Regions from separate parts of the Clostridium estertheticum genome, predicted to be linked through region 1. Evidence: riboswitches for the same ligand, from Rfam matches in the RefSeq annotation. Region 1 holds a riboswitch; the other holds the start of a gene.

Region 1 (16,596 bases):
ATTCTTTAGAATAAGTATACAACCAATGCATATTATAATTTACAATTAATTTAATATCATCATTATTAATTAACTCATTACTCTTAATATAATATTCTATAAGACCCTTCAAATTATTCTCAATTTGCCTGAGCAAAACTTTGCTCTCAATCTGAGGGAAAAATCCATTATCACTTATTAAATTTATAATTAAAGAAACATCTATAACTTCCGCCGAAAATACCTTTATCCAGATATCATTTAATACATTTTGTAATCTTATACTAATGTCCTTATTAAGCCCTTCACTAAATCTAATGTAAGATGGACCAACCTTCCTTAATTCTTTATCTAACCTATATAAATTTTCATAATACTCTTTCTCACTATTTTTTATACCAATAAACCTATAAAAGTAATTAGGCACAGTAACAACATTAGAATTATATTTAAACCCATTCCTTTTATATATTTCTGTTTTTAAACTACTTATTATATCTTCATTAATCTCTAAATTTACGCTATTAATCTCTAAGTTATTCAAACTATTCTTTTCCATATTCACCTAACCTTTTCAATATGCATTTCCTTGCAAATATAGTTTATTCATCAATAATAATTATACCATATTAAGCTCAAGATTTTTCAATCAAATATACTGTATGGGAAATAATATACCTAATGCACTAGTTGACTTGGAAAAAGTTATAAAAATACAATTATGTATTAACCTATTGTAAATAAAGTAATTATTTGTTAAACTGCCTAAGTGAGCTGTTACAACTTAGAACGGCTCATAAATATTATAATTTAATTTTGGGAGGTAACAAGTATATAATAAAGTGTTTCGTAGACTAAGTGATATTATAAATAATTGAATTTAGTTTCTATAAATTATAACAAACAGGAGAAAATATGAATAGTAAAGGTAAATTTATTAAAAATTCTGCAATATATACTATCGGAGATTTATTACCAAGATTAATCTCAGTGTTTATGATTTCAATATATACAAATGTGAATTACTTAAGTGCGGACCAAAAGGGAATAGTAGATTCAATAATGCCTATTACATCTATATTTTCCACATTATATTTATTAGGATTAAATGGAGCGCTAAATAGATTTTATTATAGCGATAAAGATGAGGAAAAGAGAAAGGTACTTATTAGTACTTTATGGATATTTTTATTTGCGTATACTTTGATATTAAGTGTTGGTCTAATTCTATTTGGACGAGGACTTAGCAATTTAATATTCAAGGATATACCATATAACCCATTTTTTAAATTAATGATTGTAAATTGTTTTTTTTCTACTTTTACTATAATGCCGTTAACTCTTTTTAGGATGAAAGAACAGGCAATTAGATTTGGTGTTTTTAACATACTAATGACACTTTTAAATGTGGGTTTTTGTATTTATTTTATTGTTTTCTTAAAACAAGGAGCAGCAGGAAATTTAAACGGGTATATATGGTGTAATTTTGTGTTTGCGCTTGTATATTTAGTAGTAACATTTAAAGATCTAAGTTTTAAATTTTCTTTACCTATTTTAAAAGAAAGCTTAAAGTATGGTATTCCTCTCATTCCGCATGCTATTGGTGGATGGATTATTAATGCTTCAGATAGGTGGTTTCTCCAACAATACAAAGGACTTTCAGAGGTGGCTATTTATTCATTAGCATATCAAATAGGCTCAATATTGGATTTCTTAGTTGGAGCAATAAACAAAGCATATGTACCGTTCTTCTTTAAGACTATAGCTGATGATAAAAATAATGCTAGAACAATATTTGAGGATATATTAAAATATTATTCAGTCTTAATACTTTCATTAGGTTTAGGACTAGCTATATTTGCGAAAGAAGCAATTTTAATATTTGCTCACAGTAATATTTATATCGTAGCATATAAAATAGTCCCTCTAATTGCAGTAGTATCAATTGTACATGGATATTACTATATGAGCGTAAACAGTATTTTTTATACAAAGAAGACTAATTTTCTAGCAACGGTAACAGCTATATCAGCAATTATTAACGTAGTACTTAACCTCATATTAGTCCCCAAGTATGGGATGTACGCAGCCGCATTTACAACACTAATAGCTTATTTATTTTCTTCTATAGCCACATATATTGTTGCACAAAAATGTTATTATATAAAATGGCATTGGGAAACTATTATTATGAACATGGCAGTATGTTTGGGTGCGTATGTTATAAGCACAATAGATTTTGGTAATATATTTATAAATATAACTTATAAAATTGTTATATATTTAGTGTATATTTCCATATTGTTTATGTTTAAGATACTTTCTTTTAATAAGTTATTATACTATAAAAATAAGATTTTAAAAAAATAAGCAAGAATTTATGCTTCATGAAAAAGACAACCTTTATTCAAATAAAATACATATTCTATGTGCTCGACACAAAAATACACGCTAAAATATGTTAGAATTAAAAATAATATAGTATTAATATACGATAAAAAAGGTTCTATTTTGAACCTTTTTTATTTTTTATAGTTATATTTACTTTAACAACATTTATAAACGGGGCAATATTTTTTCTAATCTACTTATTAATACACTAGATAAAATCCCAATAAAGTATCCTGTAACAATCGCTGCAATTAATAACACTGGTAAATACACATATATTCTTAAGTCATTAATTATAAATCCCGCTACTAATAACTGGCCTATATTATGAAATACAGCCCCACAAACACTAATTGTAGGTATACTTATGTATTTTTTTAGATACTTATAAAGTAGTATCATTATTATATTACTAAGTATTCCTCCAGCAAGACTAAACATAAATGCTGGCATACCTCCTCCAAATATAGAACCTAATAAGGTTCTTAAAAACATTATTAGAAATGCCTCTCTCCATCCAAGTAAAATCAATGCAACTAAGGATATTGAATTAGCAAGACCTAATTTTATACCTGGGAATAGAACCGGTATCTGGGCTTCTATTAAATAAATAACTAAAGCTATTGCAACTAATGTACTAAGCAAAACCATTCTTTTAGTTTTTGTCATATTTACACCTACATCTTTTTAATTTTAAAATGTCCCACCATCTATGCCATCATTTTTTTCTGCCTGAATATTAATTATAAGTTTATAAGGCAAGCATACAATTATCTCACCTGGCTTTGAAATCCATCCACTTTTAACACATTCCTTATGAGGACAATCAGCATCTTTTACACTAATACTATTATGTTTAACCGCTATAACATTATAATGACCATTATCCGTTTTTAAAGTAAATTCTTGTGGCTCTACTACCTTACTTAAATCAATAGTTTTAATTACCGAGCCTGCACGCTTAATAACTGCAATATTTTCCGAACCTTTAATTGAGTTTTTGTATATTAAAGTAGCACCTGTTGTTATTAACACAATAATTAAAAGTACTATTCCAACTATCTTATCGCCCTTTTTCATAAGTAAACCCCTTGCTTGTTAATTTAAAATTGTCTTTAAGTCCTGGAGTAACGTATACTTTTTTATCCTTTGTTACAAAAATAGCCTCTACACCTTTAATAGACTCTACCAATTTAAGACCTTTATCGAGCCCCATGATATAAGTACTTGTAGACAGCGCATCTCCATCTACTGACTTATCTGATACTATAGTTGTACTTATAAGACTTTGCTGAGCTGGATATCCAGTCTTTGGATCAAATATGTGATGATACCTTATGCCATCCTTTATAAAAAATCTTTCATAGTTGCCTGATGTAACTATTGATTTATCAGTAACACTAATCGTTCCCAAGTATTCACCACGTGTACTTAATGGATTTTGTATTCCCACATTCCAATCTTTCCCTTTGGCGTTTTTTCCTATAGCATAAACATTACCACCTAAATTTATGATAGCACTACTAATTTTATTATTTAATAAAACCTTTTTAACCTCATCAGCAGTATATCCCTTTGCTATAGCACCGAGGTCTATCGCTTGATTTGTTCGTTTTAACTTAACTGTTGAATTTTTCTTATCTAAAACAATATCTTTATAATTAACTAACTTTAATTTATCATCAATTTCAGTTTTTGAAGGTAGTCTCTCCTTATCTGTTCCTATACCCCAAAGCCCTACAATTGGCTCTATTGTTGCATCAAGAGCACCACCAGTTAATTTACTATATTGAACTGATTTTTCTATTACCGAATATGTGTCTTCACTAAGTTTTTGTCCTGAAATTCCAGCTTTCGCATTTAATTTAGAAATTTCAGAAGTTTTAATGTTAACAGACATTTTACTTTCTATATTACTTATTCTTTTTAAAACCAACGCTGTTGCTGTTCCCGCATTTTTACCATATATCTTAAAGTTCATAATTGTCCCCATCATATATGTTTCTTTTTCAACTGGTTCATCATTTGTTTCACAAGATATTAAGAATGTTGGAATAATTAATAGTAGAAGTAAACAACTAATTTTATGTAATTTTTTTATGTTAACTCACCGCCTCAAACTTGTCTTTAAATATATTATACCATATATATAATTCAAATAATCTCTCTCTATTTTTTGAATTATATATGATATAAACTAAACTTAAAAACGCTGAAACAAAGTTCCAACGTTTTTTTTTGATAATTATAAAGACATAATAATTCGTACTATTTTTTTCATTTAGACCTAATTATCCCTTTGATTTTCATTTAAAATATTTTCAATTTCTACTGCTATTTCACGCCCCTTTTTATAAGAATTAAATCTATCTTTTGATATAGAGTCTCTATATGTGTCCTCACCAGAAAGAAAATCAATAATTCCTTTTTTTGCACTAGACACATCGCAAACATAACCTATTCCAATAACCTCTTCTAGCTTTGAATAATCCATTAATATTCCTCCTTATATATCTTTATACACTAAGTATTATAGTTATAAACTTCCCAATTTATAACTTTTAATGTATTAATATTGAGACCTTTATAAAATATACTCCTTTTAACGCCTTAATATGTTATAAATTGCATATATAAAAAACATGTGTTATACTAATTTAAAATTTACAGTATTTAAGTACTTTTGAAGTACAAGTTTTCTATATATAATGTACTAATTTATGGGAGGTACTTATGGAAAATAACCTTAAGAATAATTTAAGAATAAACATGCTTAATATAAGAAAGAATATGCCTGATCATAATGTATCCGCTTTTAGTCTAAAAATTATGAACAAAATTATGGAACTACCTCAATTTATAAATTGTAAAAACATAATGTTGTACATAAGTTTTAATAATGAGGTGGATACATACAAACTGGCTACCTGGTGCCTTAACAATAATAAAACGGTGATTGCACCATATTGCATAAAATCCAGTCATAAAATAGTACCTTTTATAATAAATAACCTTACAACTGATCTTACTAAATCTACCTTTGGTGTTATGGAGCCAAAATGTGATATATTAATGAAGGCAAATATTGAAAATATAGATTTAATAATAGTTCCTGGTGTAGTATTTGACGAAGATTGCAATAGAATTGGTTTCGGTGCTGGCTATTATGATAGATTTCTATCTATGAAAGCAAAAAACACGATTACTATTGGTATAGCTTATGACTATCAAATAATTGATAAAGTTCCAATTGATGAGTATGATGTGCCACTCAATTTCATAATAACTGAAAAAAGAATAATATCTTTGAAATAGAAAATTATAGACATTCTTGTAACATAATTACTATATTTAATTATACTGATGTTGGAGGTGATCCCTTTGGGAAAAAAAATAGCTGCTTTTTTTGATATTGATGGCACCCTTTATAGGGAAAGTTTAATGACAGAGGTATTCAAAAAATTAATTAAAAGCGAACTAATAGAAAATGATAAATGGTACAAAGAAGTAAAACCCTATTATATTAAATGGGATAAACGAATAGGAAATTATGATAATTACCTACTTAAAATGGCTGATATTTATACAGAAGCTATAATTGGACTTCATAGGTCTCAAATCGAGTTTATCGCTAGTCAAATTATAAAACAAAAAGGAGACAGGGTTTATACCTATACCCGTGATAGAATTAAGTGGCATAAGAGTCAAGGCCATATAATTATCACCATATCAGGTAGTCCCATCGAGCTCGTACGTGAAATGTCTATAAAATATGGATTTGATGATTACGTGGGAACAAAATATGAATTAAACGAACATAATATGTATACTGGTGGCATTGTTCCTATGTGGGACAGCGTTAGTAAAAAAGCTTCAATAGAATACTTTGTGGATAAGTATAATATTGATTTGAATAAAAGTTATGCTTATGGAGATACTTCAGGAGATTTCACAATGTTAAACTTAATTCGTCACCCTGTAGCTGTAAACCCTACCAAAGAACTTCTAATAAAAATTCTAGACAATAATGAGTTAAAAGAAAAGATTAATATAATGGTAGAAAGAAAAGATGTGGTTTATAGGCTGCTTCCAGAACATATCCACATATAAATTTTTTTCTTATAATGCCCTAATATTACAATTTTTAAGAGAAGCTAAATGACTTCTCTTAATTCATAAGTTATTTTCTCATAATAAATACTTCCTTATAATTTATATCCTTGTATACTCTTTCCAATTCATTAATAAGCTTTGTGTCTTTATAGTCATAGATTGATATAGTAGTGTCTGTACCCCTTTCATACAAACAAAGCTGATTTTTAGATACTTGAATTGAATATATATATTTACCCTTGTCATCTCTTAACCGAATATCATAATCGCCACCATTTGCTTTTTGAGTACTTTTTGTACAACTTAGAGTTTTAATATACTTCACTATACTTTCCATATCTTGTTTTTTCGTGACTGTTTTTGTCCTACCTAATTCTTTATTTTCACTTCGTATAGTGTAATTGGAAAATTCAATACTTTTAGCTGAGGCCATTGGAATATTCTCAAATGGCGTTACCATTTGTTTACTCTCTTGTTTCGCACATGCAGTAAGTAAAAAAATTAACCAAACACCAATTATAATAAGTGTATACCTCTTTTTCAAAACAGTATCCCCCTCCATTTTATATTTTTCAGTAACCTTACTTAATCCTTTTTTTCCTCTTTAACCTGCACATAAAAAGATAATACTGCCGCTACTAGTATGACGAGGCATACTAAGTCATAAAGAATAGAAAACATTGCAGATTTAGGTCTATTATCAAAAACAAGATTAAACATAAGCATAAAATTAAGGCATAAACTTAGAATCAAAGCTAAGTTTATATTAGATTTCTTTTTAAACATAAGTTGCACCTCCATACCTATTAGTTAAATTATATCATCATATGGAATCTTATGTATATATTTTGAAAAATGGAATAGATAATTTAAGTCTAATTTCAAAATTTAAAGTAGTATATTGTATATACAGATACTTCAAATCAACTTAGGGGCACATAACAATGTTATGTACCCCTAAGTGTCTTTTTGATGCCTATTTAAAATCGTATTTATATCAGTATGTAATTTCTCCGAAGAACTTGCAATACAAGACGCCGAAGCTATTAAAATTTGATTTAGTAATTCTTCATTTGCATATATAAAATTATCGTAAGCTTGCCAGGACAGATAACAATTAATAATTGTTATTTCCCCCAGAGAACTACCCAGAGGTCCAGGCTAGCGAACCTGAGGCAGGACGCCGAATGTGAGCACGTAACAATTAATAATTGTTACGCCCCCCAGAGAACTACCCAGAGGTTGATAATATTATATTTGTAAATGATTAGAATTACTTAACCAAATTTCCTAGTTTCAAGTTCGTTTGCAAGGTCATAGGAGAAATTTAATACTTTTACCTTATATCTCTTTTAATAAATTCGCCATTTCTATTGCAGTCACTGCAGCATCATAACCTTTGTTTCCTGCCTTAGTACCAGCTCTTTCAATAGCCTGCTCAATATTTTCAGTAGTAAGCACACCAAAAATAACTGGAACTCCTGTCTCAAGTGTTACACTTGCAATTCCCTTAGTAACCTCACCAGATACATATTCATAATGAGATGTTGCTCCCCTTATTACTGCTCCTAAACATATTACAGCATCATACTTACCAGACTTCGCCATTCTTTTTGCAACTAGAGGAATTTCAAAAGCTCCAGGTACCCATGCAATTTCAATTTCTTCCTCTAAAGCGCCATGTCTCTTTAAACCGTCTAGTGCTCCTGATAATAATTTTCCACCTATAAATTCATTAAATCTTGCTACGATAACTCCAAATTTTAAACCTTGTGCTACTAATTGACCTTCATAAACTTTCATTTGTATTCCTCCGATTAATTTATTATTTTATATATTATGTTTTAATTTATTGATTATTACTTCATTATGTTTTTTAGCTACTAATATAAATGTCCCATTTTTTCTTTTTTAGTTCGTAAATAAAATTCATCTTTTTCATTATGATTCATAACGATAGGTACTCTTTCAACTATATTAATACCGTAACCTGAAATGCCTGTTATTTTATCAGGATTATTAGTCATAAGTCTTATCTTTGTAGCACCTAATAGTTCTAATATTTGAGAACCTATACCATAATCTCTCATGTCAACAGGGAACCCTAAAGCCAAATTTGCCTCTGCTGTATCCATTCCTTTGTCTTGAAGATTATATGCCTTAAGCTTATTAATTAATCCTATTCCACGACCCTCTTGTCTCATGTAAAGCATAATTCCACAATCCTCTTTTGAGATAGCTTTCATTGCTGCATCATATTGTTCTCCACAATCACATCTCATAGATCCAAGCGCATCGCCAGTAAGACATTCAGAATGTACCCTAACAAGTACTGAATCACTCTTTTTCACATCACCTTTAACTAATGCTACATGATGTTCTCCATTTATCTTATTTACAAATCCGTATATAGTAAATTGTCCATATCTAGTTGGCATATCTGCCTGTGTAACCATTTCCACAAGGCATTCAGTTTTTCTTCTATAAGCAATTAAATCTACTATTGTAATTATCTTTAAATCATGTATTTTTACATAATCCATAAGCTGTGGAACCCTAGCCATTGATCCATCTTCATTCATTATTTCACAAATTACACCTGCAGGATATAACCCAGCAAGCCTTGCTAAGTCCACTGCGGCTTCTGTATGACCACCTCTTTCTAGTACTCCACCATCTTTAGATGCCAAAGGAAATACATGACCAGGACTATTAAAATCTCTCGAAGTTGCATTAGGGTCAATTACCTTTAATATAGTAGATGCTCTTTCTGCGGCAGATATCCCTGTAGTTGCAGTTACTTCATCGATAGACACAGAAAAAGCAGTTCCATGTACATCAGTATTGTTTGCAACCATTGGATTTATATTTAATTTATCTAGCCTTTCTCTAACTATAGGCATACATATAAGTCCACGTGCATAACTTGCCATGAAATTTATATTTGCCTGAGTAGCTTTCTCGGCAGCTATTATTATATCTCCTTCATTTTCTCTGTCCTCATCATCTACAACAACAACCATTTTACCATTTTTAATATCCTCTAATGCTTCTTCAATAGTACTAAATTTATACATTTCTCCACCCCTTATTCATTATCATCTGCGATGCTATTATCATTTTCAATGCTGCTATCATTTTCAATACTGTAATATCAACTATCTCTATACTAATAAAATTTATGAAAATCCATTTTTCTCAAGGAAATCCATACCAATAGAACTCTTCTCTTTTGGTGTTTCTCTATATTGTAATAGTTTCTCAACATATTTTGCCATCATATCGCTTTCTAAGTTAACCACTTCTCCTATCTTCTTAGTTACTAAAGTAGTTTCACCCTTTGTATGAGGTATAATGGATACTTTAAAAATATTTTCATCTACATATGCAACAGTTAAACTAATACCATCAATTGCTATTGACCCTTTATGTACAATATACTTTAATATATCACTAGAAGTTTCCACAGATACCCATGTGGCATTTTCCTCAATTGTTAAATCTACAACGGTTCCAAGTCCATCAATATGACCACTTACTATATGACCACCTAGTCTATCACTAGCCCTAAGTGCCCTTTCTAAATTAACACGTGAACCTTGTTTTAGTCCTCCTAAATTACTACATCTCATAGTCTCCGCCATTACATCTACACTAAAGCTATTTTGGCTAATGTCCGTTACGGTAAGACATACTCCATTAGTGCAAACACTATCACCAATTTTCATGCCACCCATAATTTCCTTAGCATTTACAGTAATTCTTCCAGACTTACTCCCCTTTGCTATAGATTTTATATTACCAATTTCCTCGATTAAACCTGTAAACATCCGTTCACCTCCCTTGTAACCATTAATTAATTATTTACTTTTTGACGTAAGCTTCTATCATAATGTCTTCGTCAAATCTAGATACCTGCGTATCTTGCAACATAATAGAATCTTTTACAAGACTTATTCCTTTTCCACCTACTGTAGTTTTGCCTGAAGTTCCCCCAAATATTTTAGGGGAAATAAAAGTAATAACTTTATCAACAATACCCTCATCTAATGCAGAATAATTTAATGTACTTCCACCCTCAAGTAGAATACTATCTATTCCCATCTCACCAAGTACTTTCATCAAATAGTTTAAATTTACCCATTTATTTTCACTAGGAGTTACAATAACTTCGGCGCCTTTTTGTTTAATAGCACAGATTTTAGTATCACTTGCGGATTTCGTTGTAACAATAATAGTTTTTGTTTTTTCGTCACATTTTAATACCTTGGAATCTAATGGTATTTTTGCAGTGCTATCTATAATTATTCTTACTGGGTTTGTGCTTATTTTACCTTCTCTTCTTGTGGTAAGCTCTGGATTGTCATTTAAAACAGTCCCAATTCCCACCATAATTCCATATACCCTATTCCTTAATTCATGCACATATGCTCTAGATTTTTCATTACTTATCCACTTTGAATCCCCAGTTGTTGTTGCTATCTTACCATCTAATGTCATTGCAGTTTTCATAATGCAAAATGGTTTTTTCGTTGTTATATATTTTATAAATATTTCATTTGTTTTTCTTATTTCATTCTCAATTATTCCTGTAGTAACCTCTATACCCGCTTTTCTAAGGATTTCTACTCCTTTACCTGCAACTAGTGGATTAGGATCTATCATCCCAACTATAACTTTAACTATTTTATTTTTAACAATAGCCTCTGCGCAAGGTGGTGTTTTACCATAGTGTGCACAAGGTTCTAGTGTTACATACATTGTTGCACCTTCTACATCCTCCGTGGCATTTTTAAAAGCGTTGACTTCCGCATGTGGTCCGCCAAAATGTTCATGGTATCCTTCGCCAATTATTTTGTTGTCCTTTACAATAACAGCACCAACCAGTGGATTAGGATTCACAAACCCAACTGCTTTTTTAGATAATTCAAGTGCTTTTTTCATATAATAATTATCCAAATTATCACCTTCCTATCTATATATGTAAATCTTAAAACAAAATATGTACAATCGCAAGAAAATGATTATCACTATCAACTACACGAAGTATATTAGAGTTTATACTTAATGTCAAGGACACTCCAGGTAATATATTCCAAGTCATATACATTATATTGTCAATTTCCTTCTAAATATTAGTACATTTTTTTATAGTTTTTTGTTTTTAATCTATATACTCAAATAAAATAATAAAAGCCCTGAAAACAATGTTTTCAGGGCCTAATAAGCTAATTATATATCTAGTCAAACATCATAAAATGCTGCTTACTAAATATATTAGAATTAAAATACAAAAGTGTTTTATAACTACATTATATAGTTTATAAATAAAAATCTTTTATATCTATCATCGTTCTCCTTCTCTCATCCAGACTTTACTGTCGGCTCTGGAATTTTACCAGATCTACCTTTCGGCTCGCGGGCTATACCGCCGGTGGGGAAATTAACCCTACCCTGAAGGATCTATTCAATTTTCAATTTCAGAATAACACTTTGTTATTTCAGTGTCAAGTAAATATTTACACAACTATTTTCAATTTTCGCTTTACAATGTTAACGTGATAAAGTAAAATGATATTAATAGGAATCATAAAGGAGTGTTCAAAATGAAAATTAAATTTAAATTATTAACGATGGCAATACTTTCAACTGTTATTTTAACTGCTTGTGGAAACACCCCTACGACTGATAATTCACTTACAGATATAAAAGCTAAAAAAGAACTAGTAGTTGGTCTTGATGATAATTTCCCACCAATGGGGTTTAGAGATAAAAGTGGTCAAATAGTAGGTTTTGATATTGACATGGCAAAAGAAGTCGGCAAACGAATGGGTGTTAAAGTTACCTTTAAACCTGTAGAATGGGACGGCATTATATTGAGTTTAAACAATAAAGATATTGATCTTATATGGAATGGATTAACCATAACAGATAAAAGAAAAGAGCAAATTGCTTTTTCTAAAGTATATGTTCAAAACAAACAAATAATTATTGTAAATAACAAATCAACGATATCCAAAAAAAATGCTTTGACTGATAAAACTGTAGGATTACAACTTGGAAGTAGCAGTGAAACCGCTCTTGCTAAGGATGTTGCACTTTCTAAATCAGTAAAAGAAATTAAAAAATATTCAAACAATACAGAGGCACTACTCGATTTAAACGCTGGGCGTATCGATGCTGTTGTAGTAGATGAGGTAGTTGGAAGATACTATGTTAGCAAAAAAACTGGCATGTATAAAGTGCTTAATGAAAATCTAGGCGTGGAAGATTATGGAGTAGGTATCAGGAAAAATGATACAGCCCTTACTACAGAAATAAATAAACAACTAGAGGCAATAAAGAAAGATGGAACTTCCAATACTATTTCAAAAAAATGGTTTGGTAAAGACATTATTTATAAATAGTAAATTACTACTCAAGCATTCTTTCTTTAGGATGCTTGAGTTACTAACAATAATATTGATTATTTTAAAGGAGTGTTATATTTGGCTAATTATATAGACATTACATCTTATATTCTAAAAGGGGGTCTCCTTACAATTGAGGTATATGTTGCAACAATAATATTTTCTATACCTCTTGGAATACTAGGTGCATTAATTAAAGTTTCAAGTTTAAAAGTACTTAACAAAGCCGTGGACATCTACACTTGGTTATTTAGGGGAACCCCATTACTTCTTCAACTTTTTTTCACATATTTTGGACTACCCATTATCGGAATAAAACTTTCTCCTTTTGTTGCAGCCGCTCTTACTTTTTCTTTGAATTACGGAGCTTATTTTACTGAAATATTTAGATCCGGCATTCAATCTATAGATAAAGGACAATATGAGGCTGCAAAAGTATTAGGCATGAGTTATAGACAAACTATGACAAAAATAATACTGCCTCAAGCTTTTAAACGAATAATTCCACCTATGTGTAACGAGGGAATTACTCTAATAAAAGATACAGCTTTACTCGCTGCAATCGGACTTCAAGATATACTAAGAGCTGCTAGAGAAATTGTAACTCGCGATTTTACAATTACCCCTTTTATTATTGCCGCAATAATATATTTAATATTTACTTCTGTAGTTGTAATGGCTTTTAAAAAGCTTGAAAAAAAATATTCAGTTTACGAATAAAAAAGCCCGCTACATATAAAGGATGGTGCTAATATGGATTTTCTTAAGATATCTAATATAAATAAAAGTTACGGTGAAAACCAGGTTTTAAAGAATGTATCCCTAACTCTAAAAAAAGGCGAGGTAATATCAATTATCGGCCCCTCTGGTTCTGGAAAAAGTACACTACTTAGATGCATAAGCTCCCTTGAACATATGGATAGTGGACTTATAGAATTCAATGGTGTTACTATTGCCAATGCTCAAGAGAAAATTAATAATGTCGAAGTTATGAATGCTTATAAAAAAATAGGTATGGTATTTCAAAACTTTAATTTATTCCCTCACAAAACTGTGCTTGATAATATAATTGAGGCTCCTATTATAGTAAATCACATAGACAAAAAAGCTGCTATAGAAATCGCAAAAAAGCTACTTGTAAAAGTTGATTTATTGGATAAAATTGATGCTTATCCTTGCACCCTCTCTGGTGGTCAAAAACAGAGAATTGCTATCGCTAGGTGCCTTGCTATGAATCCTGATTTAATTCTATTTGATGAGCCAACCTCAGCATTAGATCCTAAACTTGTAAGCGAAGTATTAAAGGTAATACGGTCTCTTGCAATTGATAAAATCTCTCTAATAGTAGTTACTCATGAAATGCAGTTTGCTCGAGAAATATCAGATAAAATTATATTTATGGAAAATGGAGAGATATTAGAAAACTCCACTCCGGAAGTTTTATTTACTAATCCTAACAATGAGAGAATAAAACATTTTTTGAGTTTGTCATAAAAAACCATATAAAGAAAACAGTAAGTAAGTTTAATTAATAATGCTTACTGTTTTTTTTCGCTAAAAATATATGGTTATAACTTTAAATTCCCGGGAAATATCCTTTTTTCATTATTATTTTACAAATTCAAAATAAAATGTCACACCTATTTTTTAGTATCAATTAATTATAAAGTAAGATATTTAAAATTGTAAAAATTAACTAAAAATCATATTGATTTTGTGAACAAGTGGTGATATAGTTATTTTATATAAATATAAAACATTTTATATTTATATATACTTATTAATCTTGATACAATTATATAATAAAAGTAGGGGGTTTTAAATGAAATGTAAACGGTTTAAAAAATTGATATCCTGCGTTATGACAATGACCATAATGGCCACCATGCTAACTTCACCAAGCGATGTTTTAGCGGCTGAGACAAATAATATAGGGACATTAAAAGAAGCTAAAACCAGGGTGTCTGTCCATGATCCTTCTATTGTAAAAGATGGCAACAAATATTATGTTTTCGGTTCTCATATCGAGGCAGCAAAATCAACAGATTTAAAAAATTGGACTAAATTCACTAATAGCTACACTACTCCTAGTAATGTATTATTTGGAGATTTATCAAAAAATTTAGCTGGTTCTTTTGCTTGGGCTGGTGAAAACGATGGTGACTGTTTAGGAGGACATTCCGTATGGGCTCCATTTGTTTTCAAAAACGAAAACTATGTAAACAGCAATGGAACAAAAGGCGCGTATATGATGTATTATTGCACATCTTCTACGTATAAGCGTTCAGCTATAGGATATGCTGTATCCCAAAAGATTGAAGGGCCATATACTTATGTTGATACCATTATGTATTCTGGATTTACTAAAAAAACTGCCCATGATACTAATAGTGTAATTGATACAAAATATACTAATACAAATATTAAAAAACTCATAAATAATGGCAAATTAGCAGGTACTAGTCCTAATTGGTTTACAAGTGATGGATCCTACAATACTAGTAATTCTCCAAATGCAATAGATCCTGCTTTGTTTTATGATACTACTGGAAAACTTCATATGGTATACGGCTCTTGGTCTGGTGGAATTTTTGAACTTGATATGGACGACACCACCGGTAAGGCAATTTATCCTGGTAAAGAAGGAACTTCCTTAGTCGGAAACACTATTGACAGATATTTTGGAACAAAAATAGCTGGTGGCTATACAGATTCAGGTGAAGGGCCATTTGTTGTATATGATAATAGTACAGGATATTATTATTTATATGTAACTTATGCAGGTTTAAGTGCAACAGGTGGTTATAATATAAGAATGTTTAGATCAAAAAATCCAGACGGTCCTTTTGTAGATGCCGCAGGAAATAATGCTGCATTAAAGAGTCAAATAGATAATTCCTCAGTTGGAATTAAACTTATGGGCAATTACAAATTTAGTTGTTTAGATGTTGGCTACAGATCTTGTGGTCATAATTCTTCATTCATTGATTCAGATAACCAGATGTACCTTGTTTATCACACAAGGTTCGATAATGGTACAGAAGACCATGAAGTAAGAGTACATCAAATGTTCAAAAATGAAGATGGATGGCCTATAGAAGCACCTTATGAATATAATGGTGATGTTATTTCTAAAAATGGGTATTCAATGAATGAAATGTCTGGTACTTATGAATTTATTAATCATGGTACTTCTAATAGTGGGGCTTCAATGCTCAGTACATTATCAGTAAATTTAAAAAATAATAATACTATAACTGGTGATGTAACAGGAACTTGGAGTAGTAATAATGGCTCATATTACATGAAGTTGATTATTGGTGGAGTAACTTATAAAGGGGTATTCTTTAAACAAAATGATGAATCTAAATCTAACTCAAAGGTAATTACATTCAGCGCTATTGGTAGCAATAACCAATCTATTTGGGGTAGTAAGATGGAAACGGATAATCAAACAGTTAAGTATGAAGCTAGTCGTTTACAAGATAACATTCCAAGTAGCGCGAAAGTAGATATAACATTACCTAAAGCCGGTGTTTATGATACAAAAATCTCATGGACTTCAAGTACCCCTAGTGTTCTTGATAATAAAGGAAAAGTAAATGCGCTTGATAATGATGTAGATGTTACACTAATAGCCAAAATATCTAAAGGTAAATCCGTAATTACTAAAGAATTTAAAGTGAAGGTAAAGGGAGAATTA
Region 2 (16,596 bases), 1.2 Mb from region 1:
AAGGGAATACAGTCCCTTTTATAGCTAGATATAGAAAAGAGAGAACTGGTGGACTTGATGATATAATACTTAGAAATTTCACAGAGAGACTAATATATCTTAGAAATTTAGAGGAAAGAAAAACGGATGTAATACGACTTATAGGTGAACAAGAAAAACTAACCGCGGAAATTGAAAAATCAATAAATAAATCTGAGACGCTTACAGAAATAGAAGATATATATAGACCATACAAGCCTAAGAAAAGAACAAGAGCTATAATTGCAATAGAAAAGGGTCTTAAGCCACTGGCAGAAACTATTTTTAGTGGTGAATTTAAAGGTGACATAAATAAGTATGCAGAAGGGTTTGTATCCGAAGATAAATTAGTGAGTAGTGTTTTAGATGCACTTGCAGGTGCTGGTGACATAATAAGTGAAATGATTTCAGATGAAGCTGATTATAGAAAGTGGATTAGGGGCCAAGTACATAACTTTGGAAGCGTAGAAACTAAGGGAAGTTCTGAGGATACTACTCCATTTGAAATGTATTATGAGTATAAAGAAGGAATTAAAACTATACCGCCACATAGAATTCTTGCTATTAACAGAGGGGAGAAAAGTAAGATACTTTCTGTGAAAATTAAGGCTGATAATGATAAAATCATCGATTATTTAAGAAATAAATGCCTAAAGGGTAATAGTGAAACAGATAAATTTATAGAACTAAGTATAATCGATTCTGTAAAAAGACTTATATTCCCATCGATTGAGAGAGAAATAAGATCTGAATTAACAGAAAAGGGTGAAATAGGCGCAATAGATATATTTAAAGCTAATTTGAAGGCTTTATTAATGCAGTCACCTATAAAAGGAAAAGTGGTACTAGGATTTGACCCTGGATTTAGAACTGGGTGTAAAGTAGCAGTGCTTGATGAGACAGGTAAGGTTTTAGATATTGCTACGGTATATGCGACTGCTGGTAGTCAGGATGGCGTTAAAAAATCTATAGCTATTATTAAAGATTTAGTAATTAAAGATAATGTAGAAGTAGTGTCACTTGGTAATGGAACTGCTAGTCGTGAATCAGAAGAGATTTTAGCTCAAATTATTACAGAACTTAAGCAGGAATGTTCGAGAGATTTGTATTATGTTATAGTATCAGAAGCAGGAGCATCAGTGTATTCAGCATCAGAACTTGCATCTAAAGAATATCCAGACATAGATGTATCAATTCGAGGAGCTATTTCCATTGGGCGAAGGCTTCAAGATCCACTAGTAGAACTTGTAAAAATCGATCCTAAAGCTATTGGGGTTGGTCAATATCAACATGATGTAGCACCTAAGAAACTTGATGAATCTTTAAAAGGAGTTGTTGAGGATTGTGTTAATGCTGTTGGTGTAGATCTTAATATTGCAACGCCTGCACTTCTTGCATACATATCAGGAATAAATGCTGCTATCGCTCAAAATATTGTAGCATATAGAGAAGAAAATGGTAAGTTCAAGGCTAGGAAAGAATTGTTAAAGGTTAAAAGACTCGGGGCAAAGGCATATGAACAATGTGCAGGCTTTCTAAGAGTTATGGAGAGTAATGAATTTTTAGATAACACTTCAATTCATCCTGAGTCTTATAATGCTACTAAAAAATTATTGGATTTTCTAAACTATACAAAAGAAGATTTTAAATCTTTAAATTTCAAGGATATGGATGAGAGGATAAAAGACATTAATTTTAATGAACTTGCATTAAAATTAGAAACAGGTGCTCCAACTCTTAGAGATATTATTAAAGAAATTAAAAAGCCAGGCAGAGATCCAAGAGAGGAATTACCAAAACCAATATTAAAGACGGGTGTAGTTCAAATGAAGGATCTTAAACCGGGCATGAAACTTATGGGGACAGTTAGAAATGTATCTGATTTTGGTGCTTTCGTTGATATTGGAGTTCATCAAGATGGATTAGTGCATATAAGTCAACTATCAGATAAATTTGTAAAACATCCATTAGATGTGGTTAGCGTTGGAGATGTAGTAGAAGTTAGTGTAATTGAAGTTGATGAGAAAAGAAAAAGAATATCATTATCAATGAAAAATCAGTAATGAATATCTTGCTTTTTTTGTAAAACGTGTATATAATCAAATTATAAAATAAAATTTAATAATCTTCAGGGCGGGGCGAAGTTCCCCACCGGCGGTAAAGCCCGCGAGCCGTAAAGGCAGATTCGGTTAGATCCCGAAGCCGACAGTAAAGTCTGGATAAAAGAAGATGTGATATATGTGAATTCGCCCTGATATAGTTATATATCAGGGCTTTTATTATATCCATCCCTTAAAGATATATTTAATTAGGGGGTACAAAAATGAGAAACGAAAAACTTATTAAAATGATCAAAATTACACTATTATCTGTTATGGCATTTCTTTTGATGTATATTGAATTGCCTATACCGATATTTCCTGACTTCTTAAAAATTGATATTAGTGATTTGCCAGCGCTTCTAGGGGCTTTTGCCTTAGGACCAATAGCCGGAGTTCTTATTGAACTTTTTAAAAATATACTACATGGATTTTTAGCAAGTAAAACAGCATTCGTAGGAGAATTTGCAAATTTTTTAGTAGGATCAGTTTTAATATTAGTATCTGGATATATTTATAAGCTTCGTAAAAATAAGAGTGGTGCCATTATTGGGTTATTGGTAGGAACAATTGTTATGTCAGTTTTTGCAGCTATATTAAACTATTTCGTTGTATTACCTTTATACGAGACGGTATTAGGATTCCCAATAACTGCGGTGGTAGCAATGGGATCAAAAATAAATCATAATATAACAGATTTAAATTCTTTCATTATTTGGATGATAATTCCTTTTAATATTTTTAAGGGAATTGTATTATCTGTAATGACTTTAGCCTTATATAAGAGCGTTTCTCCTATACTTCATAAAGAACACATAGAAAGTAAATACAGAAGTAAACAACAGAATTATTAATAGAAATACAAAAGACTAGCATTTATAATGTGTACCCCTTGTCAAGGACAATTTTAAAAAAAGTCTATGCTGATTTGAGAAGATGATTTCTGTATTGAACAGGAGTCATCTTTTTTAGACCCCATTGATATCTAAATTTATTATAGTAGATCATATATTGCTTAATCTCTTGCTTTAGTTGTTCTAATGTTTCACATGATTTTATGTATGCCTCATCTTTGAAATGGCCAAAGAATGATTCTTGTGGAGCATTATCCCAGCAGTTTCCACGTCTTGACATTGATTGTCCTAAACCAGATTTTTTTACTAGCTTTTGAAATGTCGGATTCGTATAATGAAATCCTTGATCTGAGTGTATAAATGCATCTTTAGGCAATTTAATTTTTCTATTCTTTTTCAGATTATGTATAGTGTCTGTTACGATATCTAATCTCAAATTATCAGTCACATTGTATGCCAAAATCTCATTTGTAGATCCATCCTTAATCGTAGATAAATATGCCTTCTTACTTTTTCCGTAAAATAGATAAGTTATATCTGTAAGCAATACTTTTCCAGGTATATTCTGTTTGAAATTTCTATTTAATAGATTTTTTAAAACAGTATGCTCCTTTGTAGCTTTCATCATACGTTTATATGGATTCGCTTTTCTAATGGGGCAAATGATACCATACTTTTTCATTATTCTTCTAATACGTTTTAAATTGTATACGATTCCAAATTCGCCTTCTAATGTCATTTTTATTTGTCTAGCTCCTTTTTTACGATTTTTAAAGTTATATGCATTTAGTACAATTTCACCTACTGCTTCATCCAACCTATCGCGTTGGCGCCTACGGCTGAGAGCTTTAGTAGAGAAATAATTGTAATATCCAGAACGAGATACACCCGTAATTTTGCATAAATGGGTAAGCATATTTTTGAGCTTATATTTTTCGATTTGTGAATTTATAAGAATAAATTTTTCCTGTGCTACTAAGATTATTTCTTGCTTATCAGCCTTCTTTCTAGGATGTCGATTTTTTTTAACAATTCATTCTCAGCTTTCAGCAAGTTAATTTGGGCTTTAAGGCGCTCGCATCTTTCGTCTGCGGAAAGTTCTCTCACTCTTGGTCTTCCAGTATTCGCATTTCTTGCATCATTTAGTCCACATATACCTTCATTTCTATATGCAGCTCTCCAGCGAGATCCTGATGATTTAGCACGTTTAATCCCAACTATATCTATATCAAACCCATTTTCTTCAAATATCTCCCTTGGAAATTTTCTTTTTTCGTTCTCTATTATAAAAATGCGTTTAAATTCATCTGTATATGTAATTCCCTTCATACTTACTGCTTTAACATTTTTGTTTTTAGCTAGTATTGCTACATCTTTTTCTGTAAATGTTTTGTTGCTCATTTAAATTTCCACCATCCTTGTATATATCTAATTTAAATTATTATACTTTTCTTTATTATACATAAAAATACCCTACCGGGTAGACTTTTTTAAATCCGTCTGCCCTATAGGGTACATTATATTATTTGCTAGTCTTTTGTATATTTTATCTATAGGTTACGGTTCCACATGATTACAGCATCTTCGCCGTTATCTTCGTAATAATGACGCCTTAAACCTTCTTGCTGAAAACCATATTTTTCATATAAGTTTATAGCAATAAAATTTGAGCTTCTAACTTCTAGGGTTATTGCTGTAACTTTATGTTTCCTACAAAGCCTAAATAAAGCCTCAACAATAATATTGCCAGCACCATTACCACGGGCCTCGGGGTGAACTGCAATATTAGTTACATGAGCTTCATCTATAATTACCCACATTCCACCATAACCTACTATTGTATTACCTTTTTTTAATACAACGTATTTAGCAAACTTATTATCTAGTTCACTTTGGAGTGAGTCTAAGCTCCAGGAGATAGGAAAGCTTAACTCACTAATATTGAGTATGGATTTAATAGATGATTCATCCATTGGGTAAATTTTAAAGTCGTTATTCATTTTTCCTTTGCCTCATCTTTTCTTCATACTCACGCTCAGCTTGAGGTTTACGTAGGTAAATAGGGACAGATGCATATATGTCATCAAAAGTTCCATTAGATAAAAGTTTAAGACCTAATTCTCCAAGAGAGGTTGCCTTGGCTAGATTTAAATGATCTGGTGCAAAACTTACATTAGGTAAATTTGTTATAAGTTTTTCTTTGAATTTTAAGGTCCCATCTCCCACAAAGGATATGGTGCAATCCTTATCTTTAAGCATAGTTATTAATTCGTCTATTGATATATTAATGTAGTCACTGATACGATTAAGTTTTTTATCCTCAAAGGTATAGAGGGCGGTATAAACATTATCTCTTAAGGCATCTAGTATAGGACAAATAATTCCATCCGTATAAGCCAAGTTATATGCTAAAGAATCCAATGTAGATACGGTCACAAATGGCTTATTTGTGCCTTGGCTTAATCCTTTTATGGTAGCCATACCTATTCTAAGGCCTGTAAAGGAACCAGGGCCTTTTGAGGCTACAAACGCGTCAATATCATCTATGCTCATTTGTGTATTTTTAAATAATTCATCAATTATGGGCATTAGTATTTGGGAATGTTGTTTTTTATAATTAAAGGTTATTTCACCAAGGACTTTGTTATCGTCGAGGATTGCACAAGTTGCAGATTGCGTAGCAGAATCTAGACTTAAAATTTTCATAGTATTATCTCCTTTACATAATCGTATCTTTTATCAGAATACTCAATACTGATCTTTCTATAATTATCGCAAAGCTCAGGGAGCTTTTCTATAGTTATGGTTAATTTGTTTGGTGGAATTATTTCTTCAATGTAATTAGCCCATTCAATAACACTAACTCCATCGCTAAATATATACTCATCAAAGCCTATAGCTTCTATTTCATCCGGGTCATTTACTCTGTAGACATCAAAATGATATAATTTTAATCTTCCAGTATATTCATTTACAATAGTAAAAGTAGGACTTGTAATATTGTCTTTAATATCTAAGCCTTTTGCAATTCCCTTAGTTAAATGAGTTTTACCAGTGCCTAAGTCACCGATTAGGCAAATTATGTCACCTGGATTCACAAGTGAGCCTATTAACTCTCCTATTTTATAAGTTTCGTCAACTGTTGTTACTATGTATTCCATAAGTTTCACCTCATTAAATATTTTATCCTAAAACATAAAAAAAGAAAAGGGCTAAAAAGGGCTAAAGATATAAAAAACTCTTGCATTTTATTATAAAACATGATATAATTTGAATGTATTTTAGGGGTATAGCTCAGTTGGTAGAGTAGTGGTCTCCAAAACCATTGGTTGTAGGTTCGAGCCCTACTACCCCTGCCATTTTTATGTTTTAGGTTTTATGTTTTTTGTCTTAAAAGTTAATAAAGGGGTATGGCTCAATTGGTAGAGTAGTGGTCTCCAAAACCATTGGTTGTAGGTTCGAGTCCTACTACCCCTGCCAGATAAAACCTGTGAAATTATTTTCACGGGTTTTTACGTTTTAATAACATGAATTATTAAATTTAATATTAGTTTTACAAAAATAAGAAACAGGTTAAGATGCCTGCAACCGGAGGTATATAATGCAACTATATGACATAGTAGTAATTGGAGGTGGTCCAGCGGGCCTTGCAGCTGCTATTTCAGCTAAAGAACATTATGAAGGAAAAGTTTTGATTTTAGAAAGAGAGAAACAATTAGGTGGAATCTTAAATCAGTGTATTCATAATGGATTTGGTAAAAATATTTTTAGTGAGGATTTGACGGGGCCAGAATTTGTTCAGAAGTTTATAGATAAAATAAAGAAACTAAATATTTCATATAAATTAAACACTACTGTTTTAAATTTAAGTGATACTAAAGAAATTAATGTTGTGAACTCTGAGATTGGAACTTTCAAAATTTGTGCAAAAACTATAATAATTGCTACAGGATGCAGAGAGAGGCCAAGGGGATTTTCAAATCTGCCAGGTAGCAGATGTGCAGGTATTTACACTGTAGGGTGTGCACAGAAATTTGTAAATATTGAGGGCTATATGCCAGGGAAAGAAATAGTTATATTGGGCACAGGAGACATTGCATTAACAGTAGCGAGAAGGCTAACAATTGAAGGTGCTAATGTTAAGGCAGTAATTGAGAGTAAAAATGTTATTGATGCAGTTGATAAAAAATTATGTGATTCACTAAAGGATTTCAATATACCATTAAAAATGAGGCATAAGATTGTTGATATTCAAGGGAAAGGTAGAATCGAAGGTATTACTTTAGTAAAGATAGATAGTAATAATGAAGTTATAAATGGCAGTGAGGAGCGTATTTCTTGTGATGCATTGCTTTTATCAGTAGATTTATATCCTGATAATGAACTGGCAAAGCAAGCTAGGATAGTAGTTAATTCATCAACAGGACGAATTAAATTGAATGAAAATTCACAAACAAATATAGGTGGTATTTTCGCGTGTGGAGGGGTAGTTCAGGGGTATAATTTTCATGAAAGTGTGGTAAAACAAAGCTATGCTATAGGCGAAAGTGCATCACTATATGCAAACAACTCTGAGATTTAATAAAACAACAAAAATACTATTGACATATTTTAATCTTAAGAATATAATAAAGAAAAGTAATTCATACTGAAATACTAGGAAATACTAAGAAGAAGGAAAGTAATATAGGAAGAATTTACAGAGAGAGAGTCCAAAGTTGAGAAGACTCTTATAGGAAAATTATATGAAGTGCCCTTTGGAGTTATGTACCGAACAAGTCATGCAATAGTCTATAACAAGTAAAAGATGTTGTTATTTATTATTGAATGCCTCTGGTAGGCTGCATCGGGACTCACCCGTTATAGTGATAGAGCATAACGTTGTGCTTGAAAAAGTGGCGTTATAATCATTTTGGTGATTATAACTTAGAGTGGGACCACGAAGTAAAACTTCGTCTCTAATAATAGAGGAAGTTTTTTTTGTACCCAAAAACATATGAAATATTACAAAAATAAACAAATATGTGTCACTTTTTCATATTATGAGATTATACAAATGCGAAAATATGGATAGCTTTTAAAGGAAAATTATTTAGTTTAAATTGGAGGGGTATTATTATGATGTATAACAATGTTTTAGATATGATAGGTGGAACACCAGTTTTAAAGTTGAATAAACTAGTGAGTGTTGACACGGCCGATGTATATGTGAAATTAGAAAAATATAATCCAGCTGGAAGTATAAAAGATAGGGCAGCTCTTGGTATGATAGAAAAAGCTGAAAAATTAGGATTACTAAAGGAAGGTTTTACGATAGTTGAACCAACTAGTGGCAATATGGGAATAGCTTTAGCAATGATTGGTAGAATTAAGGGATATGATGTAATTATTGTAATGCCAGATAGCATGAGTGTTGAAAGACGTAGCTTAATAAAAGCATATGGCGCACAACTTGTCCTTACGGATGGTTCAAAGGGAATGAAGGGTGCTATAAATAAAGCAAAAGAAATATCAGACGGAGATTCTAAATTCTTTTTACCACAACAATTTGTTAATATAGCAAATCCAGAAAAACATTATGAAACTACTGCAGAAGAAATTTTTAGTGATATATCAGATTTAGATGTTTTTGTAGCAGGAGTCGGAACTGGCGGAACAATTACTGGAGTAGGAAGAAGATTAAAAGAATTTAATAAGGAAATTAAAATTGTTGCAGTTGAACCAGCAAAATCCCCAGTATTATCTGGTGGCGAACCAGGACCACATAAAATCCAAGGTATAGGAGCAGGTTTTACACCAGATATTTATGATAGTAGTGTTATTGATGAAATAATGCAAATAACTGATGAAGAGGCTTTCGATATAGCAAAAAGGCTTGCAAAAGAGGAAGGTATATTAGTAGGAATTTCAACAGGAGCTAATGTTGCAGCAGCAATAAAAATTGCTAAAAAATTAGGCAAAGGCAAAAAAGTTGTTACAGTTGCTCCAGACGGCGGAGAAAAGTATATTTCAATGGGTATTTATGACTAATTAGGGTAAGATCTAAACATTTATTTCTACTCTATAGATAAAAAGCACATAGAAATAGACTAATGTGAGGGTTTAAGAACATAGAAATTCATATTTTAAAATATGGATTTCTATGTTTACAAACTATAATTCTATAGGAGGAATTAATGTATGTTTAAAACTTTACGATATGATATAAATAATATATTAGAAAAGGACCCAGCGGCTAAAAATTGGGCTGAAGTAATATTATTATATCCATGTATTCATGCTGTAATAATATATAGAATAGCCCATATGTTATATAATCATAAAATATTTTTTTTAGCTAGAGCTATATCTCAAATAGCTAGATTTTTTACTGGAATAGAAATTCATCCAGGGGCTAAGATTGGAAAAGGATTTTTTATAGATCATGGAACGGGAGTAGTCATCGGGGAAACTACGGAAATTGGAAACAATGTAACTTTGTACCAAGGGGTTACTTTAGGTGGAACAGGTAAGGACACTGGTAAAAGACATCCTACTTTAGGAAATGATGTTATAGTTGGCGCTGGTGCAAAGATTCTTGGTCCCATTAAGATCGGTACAGGGAGCAAAGTTGGTGCAAATGCTGTAGTATTAAAAGATGTATTACCAAAGGCAACTGCTGTAGGGATACCTGCTAGAGTTATTTTTGTAAATGAATTAACAATAATTGAGATTAAAGATCACGCAGGCAATACTAAAAGAATGTACAATGATATGGTGATATAAAGGAAATGAAAATATGAGTATTAAAGATGATATAATTGAGTTTTGCAGTATAAATGGTTTAGATGTTATAGGGTTTAGCGAATGTAGAATTTTTCATGAGCTAAATCCTTATTTTGATAAGAGAAAAAAACTAGGTCTAGAAAATGAGTTTGAAGAGAAAGAGTTAGATAAAAAGATAAATCCATTTATATATATGGAAGACGGGAAAACTATAATTTCTATTGCATTTCCATATCTATATAATAATGATATAAGTGGAAAGGTATATTTTTCAAATTATACTATGGGAAGGGACTATCACCTTGTATTAATAGAATACATGAAAAAGATTTGTACATATATTGAGGAACTTGGTGCAAAAGCTATGTATTTTGTAGACAGTAATGCACTACCGGAGAGGTATATCGCAAGTCTTTGTGGATTAGGATTCATAGGAAAAAACAATATGTTAATAACAAAAAGGTATGGATCATATGTTTTTTTAGGAGAAATTATAACGGATTTAATGATAGAGCCAGATAAAAGCGTTACGCAAAAATGTGGTGATTGTGAAATATGTCTGTCATCGTGTCCTACAAGTGCTATAGTTAAAGGGAAAGTTGGAATAAATAATAACTCTAATATATGTTTGTCCTATATAACTCAGAAAAAAGATATAGAGGATTTATGGTTTGAAAAACTAGGTGGAAGACTATTTGGTTGTGATACTTGCCAGAAAGTTTGCCCATACAATAAAAAAGTTGAATGGAGTGTTATTAAAGAATTTAAACCTTATGAACATATGAAAACACCTGAGCTTAAGGTATTAATGAATATTGATAATAAATTATTTAAAGATATGTACAAAATAACTTCTTGTGGATGGAGAGGTAAAAATATTATTAAAAGGAATGCAATTATTAATGCGTTTATTATTGAAAAAGTTGAAATTATAGCCCTGCAGAAAGATACATCACCTTATATAAGAGATTATTATTATAGACTTTTAAAGTTTTTCAAATTATAATATTTCTATAGTCATTATTTATGAAAGGTGGAATTTAGATGCTTTCGAAATCTATGTTAGGAATAATAAATATTTTGCCAGATAAGGTTGTAGCATTTATAGCAAAATATTTATTAGATTCATATATTAACAAATATGCAAATATTAAAACGCACGGAATGGAGAAAATCAAGGATATAAAGGCGCCCATAATTTTCATATGCAATCATTTAAGTAATGCAGATGGCATAATTATGAACAGGCTATTAAAGGATAATAATGTAACTTTTGTTGCAGGGGTAAAGCTAACAGATAATAGGCTTACTAAGTTAGGCTTTTTTGTAGCGAAAACTATACAAGTACATCCTAATTCGCCAGATAAAGACGCTATATCTAAAATAGTTAATACGCTAAAACAAGGTAATAATATTATGATGTTTCCAGAAGGAACTAGAAGCAGAAGTGGAAAGATGATAGAGGGTAAGCGAGGTCTTATATTAATGGCTAAATTATCAAAGGCAACAATCCTTCCAATGGGTATTTGGGGAACAGAAAAGTTATTACCAATTGATGAAAGTGATATGGCGTTAGAAAGATTTCATCATGCTGATGTAAATATTAGTATTGGTGATTCTATTATGATTCCAAGTAAAAATAAAGATGAAGCTCGCGATGAATACTATGATAGAGTTATGAATGAAATAATGTCGGGTATAGCGGTACTTCTTCCTGAGCAGTATAGGGGAGTATATTCACAAAATAAATAGAGAAAAATAAGTAGGTGATTTATATAAATAAAAAAACTATTAAAGTAGTTCTTGAAATTCTTAACGAAACATATACAGGCGTAAAGTGTGGACTTGATTTTACAAACCATTATGAACTTTTAGTATCAACAATATTATCAGCACAATGTACAGATGTAAGGGTTAATGTTGTTGCAAAGAAGCTATATGCAAAATATAATACTCCAGAGGCTATGATTACATTATCAAAAGAAGAACTAGGAGAAAAAATTAAGAGCTGTGGTTTTTATAACAATAAGAGCAAAAACATTTTGGGTGCTACAAAACTTTTATTAGAAAAATATGGAGGTGTAGTGCCTAGAACTATGGAAGAATTAATACAGCTTCCGGGAGTTGGGAGAAAAACTGCTAATGTAGTCCTATCAAATGCATTCGGAATCCCAGCTATTGCTGTAGACACTCATGTTTTTAGAGTTTCAAAAAGAATTGGGCTTGCATCGGGGAAAAATGTTGAAATTGTAGAACAAGAGCTTATGAAAAATATTCCAAGAAAAATGTGGAGTGATGCTCATCATTTTATTATATGGCATGGGCGAGAAATATGTAAGGCTAGGAAACCTAATTGTGAGGTGTGTCCTATAGCACCTTATTGCGAATTTTTAAATGGGAAATCTAAGTGATTATTATATTTACATATAATAAGGAGCTTTCTTAACGACATTTCAGAAGGAGAGTCTCCCACTTCTATAAGTGGGAGTTATATACCCTAACAAATAGAAAACTTTAGTGGGAATATAAATCTCCTTCTGAAGTCGTTAATATTTCAGCGACCCAGGAGATGATTTAATATCAGTGAAAGAAGAATAGTTAAGGATACATAAGGAAAGTATATATTGGTTAAAATGTTTTAAAATCTTTTATCAAAGATTTATGCATTTATGCTAATATGTGCTTTCTTTTTATATAATTATACTGGTAATTATAGATTCAGTGTAATTAATGCTATATAATGAAGGGGAGGTGGAGCGAATGAATTATAATGAGGAAACTTTAAGTAAACTAGTTGAGGAAATTGTAGGTGCAAAAGATATTAGTTTAGTAGAAATACCATGTGTGGACTTATATATGGATCAGGTTACAACCTTTTTTAATGAAAAGCTTGGAAGTCTTAAAAGAAATGAAGAGGATAAAATCCTTACAAAAACAATGATTAACAACTACACTAAAGGTAAGGTTTTGATGCCAGCGAAAAATAAAAAATATACTAATGAGCATATTATTTTACTTACACTTATTTATAATTTGAAACAAACTATATCAATTAGTGATATTAATACTTTATTTGATCCTATTATTGATATAAAAGCCCCACAAAGCATAAGTGTACCATTAGGTGATTTATATAATGATTTTTTGGATATTAAGGAAGTGCAAAATAAAGAATTTGCACGAGATATAGATAAAGATGCTAAATTTATAAAAGAAAAAATTAAAGAAATGGGAAAAGAAGGCGGAGAGTTATTAGAATTAATATTAATGATCCTGTTGCTTACAAATAAAGCAAATATGCAAAAGAGAATGGCAGAAAAATTGATTGATAATTTTTTAAAAAAAAAATAATAAATCATTATAAAATAGGGAGATGGCAATATGTCAAAAGTTGTAGAAAATTTTCTAAAGTATATAAGTTATGATACTAAATCTGATGAGGAATCGATAACTGTTCCAAGTACAATTGGACAAATGGTACTTGCTAAAGAACTAGTTACGTCGTTAAAAGCAATGGGACTAAAGGAGGCAAGCGTAGATGATAATGGTTACGTAATGGCAACTATTGAATCTAATGTAGAAAAAATAGTACCGACTATAGGATTTATAGCTCATATGGATACTGCGCCAGATATCTCTGGTAAAGACGTTAAGCCTAAATTTGTTTACAATTATGATGGAGGAGATGTTATATTAAATAAAGAAAAGAATATAGTATTATCTCCAAAGGATTTCCCGGAACTCAAGAATTACATAGGGGAAACTATTATTACAACCGATGGAACAACACTTCTAGGGGCTGATGATAAAGCGGGAATTGCAGAGATAATGGCAGCAACAGAGCATTTAATGCAGAATCCTAATATTAAGCATGGTAAAATTCGTATTGGATTTACACCAGATGAAGAAGTTGGTCGAGGTGCGGATATTTTTGATGTGAAAAAATTTGGTGCAGACTTTGCATATACAATGGACGGTGGACTTATTGGTGAACTAGAGTACGAAAATTTTAATGCTGCAGGAGTAAAAATCTCTATTCACGGAAGAAACGTTCATCCAGGCTCAGCAAAGGGGAAAATGATTCATTCATCGCTTATTGCAAATGAGTTTATAAACTCAATGCCACAAAATGAGACTCCAGCTACTACAGAAGGTTACGAGGGATTCTATCACTTGATTAGTATTAATGGTGAGGTTGAGGAAACAAAACTTCAGTATATTATAAGAGATTTTGATAGTGAAAATTTTGAAAATAGGAAGATATTTATTAAAAACATAGCTGATAAATTAAATGATAAATATGGTAGCGTAGCGGTTGAATTAGAAATTAAGGATCAATATTTTAACATGAAGGAAAAAATAGAACCAGTAAAGCATATAGTAGATACAGCATTTTTGGCCTTGAAGGAAGTGGGGGTAAATCCTATAATGCAACCTATTAGAGGTGGAACAGACGGTGCAAGGCTTTCATTTATGGGACTACCTACACCTAATATATTTGCTGGTGGCCATAATTTCCATGGCAAATATGAATTTATACCTACATTTGCTATGGAAAAGGCTGTTGATGTAATATTAAAAATAATTGAGTTGTATGCTAGCAAATAATAGGAGTGAATATCGATTAGTTAAAAGTTTGTTCACAAATTTGTCACCAAATTGCTATATAGATGTTTTAAAATATAATTATAGACAAAACATAATTTGGTCTATAATAAGATACAAATAAGTCATATTTTATATGATGATAATAGTTAATAGCTGATTTACCCTGGAAAATAAATAAGGAGGGAAAAGTATGAATGATGATTTAAATAATAATGAAGTTAGTAAAACAAATGAAACAACTGATAATATAATAGATAGTGAAAGTAATAATAAAGATCTTACAATGGAAATGCAAGTGCCTAGTGAAGATTATAAAGAAAAAGAAAGCAAAGAGACTCCGCCTATACTAGAAAATAATAATTACAGTTCTATAAATGACAACAAAGTTAAAAAAAATAAAGGTGGTATGAGAAAAAGAATAGTTGCCTACATTATAGTAGGTGTAATATGTTCTGCACTTGGAGGCGCTGGATCAGCTATTGTAACAATGAATATAATGAAAGACACAAATGTGGCAGCTACACCTAAAGCATCTGATACAAAAGTTGCTAGCACTGCAAAAGCAAAACTTATAGCTAGTACTAGTACAGATATTTTAACTGTACCTCAAATTGTGAAAAAAGTTAGCTCTTCTGTAGTTGCAATTTCTACCAAGACCACTGCTGTAAGTAACGATCTAAGCGGTCAGACTGCTCAGCAAGAAGGTGTTGGTACTGGGGTAATTTTCAATAAAGATGGATATATTTTGACCAATTATCATGTTGTAAGTGGAGCTCAAAATGTAAAAGTTACGCTTAGTGATGGAAAAGAAGTTTCTGCAAAAGTAATAAATTATGATTCTGCATCTGACGTGGCCGTAATTAAGTTAGCCGATAATGCTGTAGTACCTGGTGTAGCTGAATTTGGAGATTCAGCTAAGATTGAAGTAGGAGAATCAGTAGTTGCAATAGGAAACCCTTTAGGAAAAGAATTTTTGGGATCTGTAACTACAGGCGTCGTAAGTGCACTTAATAGGCAAGTAAGTATTGAAAATAAAAACCTTAAATTTATTCAAACAGATGCTGCTATTAATGCGGGAAATAGTGGTGGACCACTTGTAAATTCTAAGGGCCAAGTTATAGGGATAAATACCGCAAAAATAGGTGAAGCAGGGGTAGAGGGGTTAGGGTTTTCAATACCTATTAATACAATAACTCCTAAAATAGAGAATTTGATTAAACCGATTCTTACTATAGGTATTTCATGTAGAGATATTGATGGAGGAGATGCTAATTCAACTGCAGGAATAGGCGTTATAGAAGTCCAAAAATCTAGTCCGGCAGAAAAAGCTGGTATATTGCCTAGTGATATTATTATTAAATTCGATGGCAAAAAAGTTAAAACTGTGGATGAATTAAATAAGCTTAAAGCTACACATAAAGCAGGTGATGTAGTTAAAACAGAAATAGTTAGAGACGGAAAGACAATAAGAGTAAATATAACACTTTCTGTGTAAATTAAACGTATATAATAAAGGAGAGTAAGAGTTGTACAATTCTTACTCTCCTTTATTTATTAACATATTTCTAATTTAAAATACATAAAAAATATCTTTAGTGGGAAAATACTTCTGAAGGAGTGATAAAAATGGAAATGAATACTAGAGATACTATTATGAAAAAGTTATTAGATGCACAAGAAGATACTAGGGATTATCAATCATTTGCAAGAGAAGTATCAGAAGAGACAGTTAGTAATACATTTAAGGAATTTGCAGAACAATCTGCAATGCAGGCTCATAAACTACAAGAATTGTTAAGTGTATATGATGAAAAGTAGATATAGGTTAAGCAATATTATGTAACATAGTCTTGTATATTAAAGGATTTAAAGTCACTTGGTATGTTGAGGCCAAGTAACTTTAAATCCTTTTTAAAACAGTTTTTATAAGGTTAGCGTTGTTCTTTAATAAAACCCTTCCTATAGGCTGTAAGAAGCGACTCTAAATTTTTAATTTGATCTTTAATATCAAGTCCTATATCAGTATCCACTACACGTATGCGATTTGTAGATTTTTCTAGAACAATAGTAGAGGATAGAATATCCTTTCCTTCGTCAATCGCTTTTTGGGTAGATTCAAATGGTGCATGGGAGGTTAAGAGCAGTCCGTAGGAGTTATAAATAAGAGTATATCCAGCTATTCCTGTTTCTGGCTGATATGCTTTAGAAAAACCACCGTCAATAACTAATAATTTGCCATTAGCTTTTATTGG

The links. A riboswitch is a leader RNA that binds a small molecule or an ion and turns the genes downstream of it on or off. The one in region 1 is predicted to bind FMN.
Positions count from the first base shown of each region.
Region 2: it holds a riboswitch for FMN, as region 1 does, so the genes downstream of both, A7L45_RS01350 (ECF transporter S component) here and ribD (bifunctional diaminohydroxyphosphoribosylaminopyrimidine deaminase/5-amino-6-(5-phosphoribosylamino)uracil reductase RibD) in region 1, are expected to answer to the same signal.

Region 1 covers NZ_CP015756.1:3,868,834-3,885,429, forward strand. The annotation lists gene A7L45_RS18115 (YceG family protein) at 1-538, opposite strand, end outside; gene A7L45_RS18120 (oligosaccharide flippase family protein) at 895-2,349, shown strand; gene A7L45_RS18125 (Gx transporter family protein) at 2,536-3,039, opposite strand; gene A7L45_RS18130 (NusG domain II-containing protein) at 3,064-3,450, opposite strand; gene A7L45_RS18135 (FAD:protein FMN transferase) at 3,434-4,351, opposite strand; gene A7L45_RS18140 (hypothetical protein) at 4,658-4,864, opposite strand; gene A7L45_RS18145 (5-formyltetrahydrofolate cyclo-ligase) at 5,104-5,685, shown strand; gene A7L45_RS18150 (HAD-IB family hydrolase) at 5,752-6,480, shown strand; gene A7L45_RS18155 (hypothetical protein) at 6,551-7,027, opposite strand; gene A7L45_RS18160 (hypothetical protein) at 7,069-7,269, opposite strand; gene ribH (6,7-dimethyl-8-ribityllumazine synthase) at 7,825-8,286, opposite strand; gene A7L45_RS18170 (bifunctional 3,4-dihydroxy-2-butanone-4-phosphate synthase/GTP cyclohydrolase II) at 8,367-9,560, opposite strand; gene A7L45_RS18175 (riboflavin synthase) at 9,663-10,313, opposite strand; gene ribD (bifunctional diaminohydroxyphosphoribosylaminopyrimidine deaminase/5-amino-6-(5-phosphoribosylamino)uracil reductase RibD) at 10,348-11,442, opposite strand; FMN riboswitch at 11,836-11,949, opposite strand; gene A7L45_RS18185 (amino acid ABC transporter substrate-binding protein) at 12,081-12,890, shown strand; gene A7L45_RS18190 (amino acid ABC transporter permease) at 12,972-13,613, shown strand; gene A7L45_RS18195 (amino acid ABC transporter ATP-binding protein) at 13,647-14,387, shown strand; gene A7L45_RS18200 (glycoside hydrolase family 43 protein) at 14,716-16,596, shown strand, end outside.
Region 2 covers NZ_CP015756.1:281,638-298,233, forward strand. The annotation lists gene A7L45_RS01345 (Tex family protein) at 1-2,081, shown strand, start outside; FMN riboswitch at 2,139-2,253, shown strand; gene A7L45_RS01350 (ECF transporter S component) at 2,342-2,971, shown strand; one part of gene A7L45_RS22465 (IS3 family transposase) at 3,036-3,988, opposite strand; one part of gene A7L45_RS22465 (IS3 family transposase) at 3,988-4,372, opposite strand; gene rimI (ribosomal protein S18-alanine N-acetyltransferase) at 4,522-4,971, opposite strand; gene tsaB (tRNA (adenosine(37)-N6)-threonylcarbamoyltransferase complex dimerization subunit type 1 TsaB) at 4,964-5,677, opposite strand; gene tsaE (tRNA (adenosine(37)-N6)-threonylcarbamoyltransferase complex ATPase subunit type 1 TsaE) at 5,674-6,132, opposite strand; tRNA gene A7L45_RS01380 (tRNA-Trp) at 6,255-6,330, shown strand; tRNA gene A7L45_RS01385 (tRNA-Trp) at 6,376-6,451, shown strand; gene A7L45_RS01390 (NAD(P)/FAD-dependent oxidoreductase) at 6,573-7,553, shown strand; gene cysK (cysteine synthase A) at 8,090-9,001, shown strand; gene epsC (serine O-acetyltransferase EpsC) at 9,152-9,736, shown strand; gene queG (tRNA epoxyqueuosine(34) reductase QueG) at 9,750-10,742, shown strand; gene A7L45_RS01410 (lysophospholipid acyltransferase family protein) at 10,781-11,488, shown strand; gene nth (endonuclease III) at 11,512-12,147, shown strand; gene A7L45_RS01420 (DUF1836 domain-containing protein) at 12,497-13,087, shown strand; gene pepT (peptidase T) at 13,118-14,344, shown strand; gene A7L45_RS01430 (S1C family serine protease) at 14,535-15,839, shown strand; gene A7L45_RS01435 (hypothetical protein) at 15,971-16,162, shown strand; gene A7L45_RS01440 (fructose-bisphosphatase class III) at 16,276-16,596, opposite strand, start outside.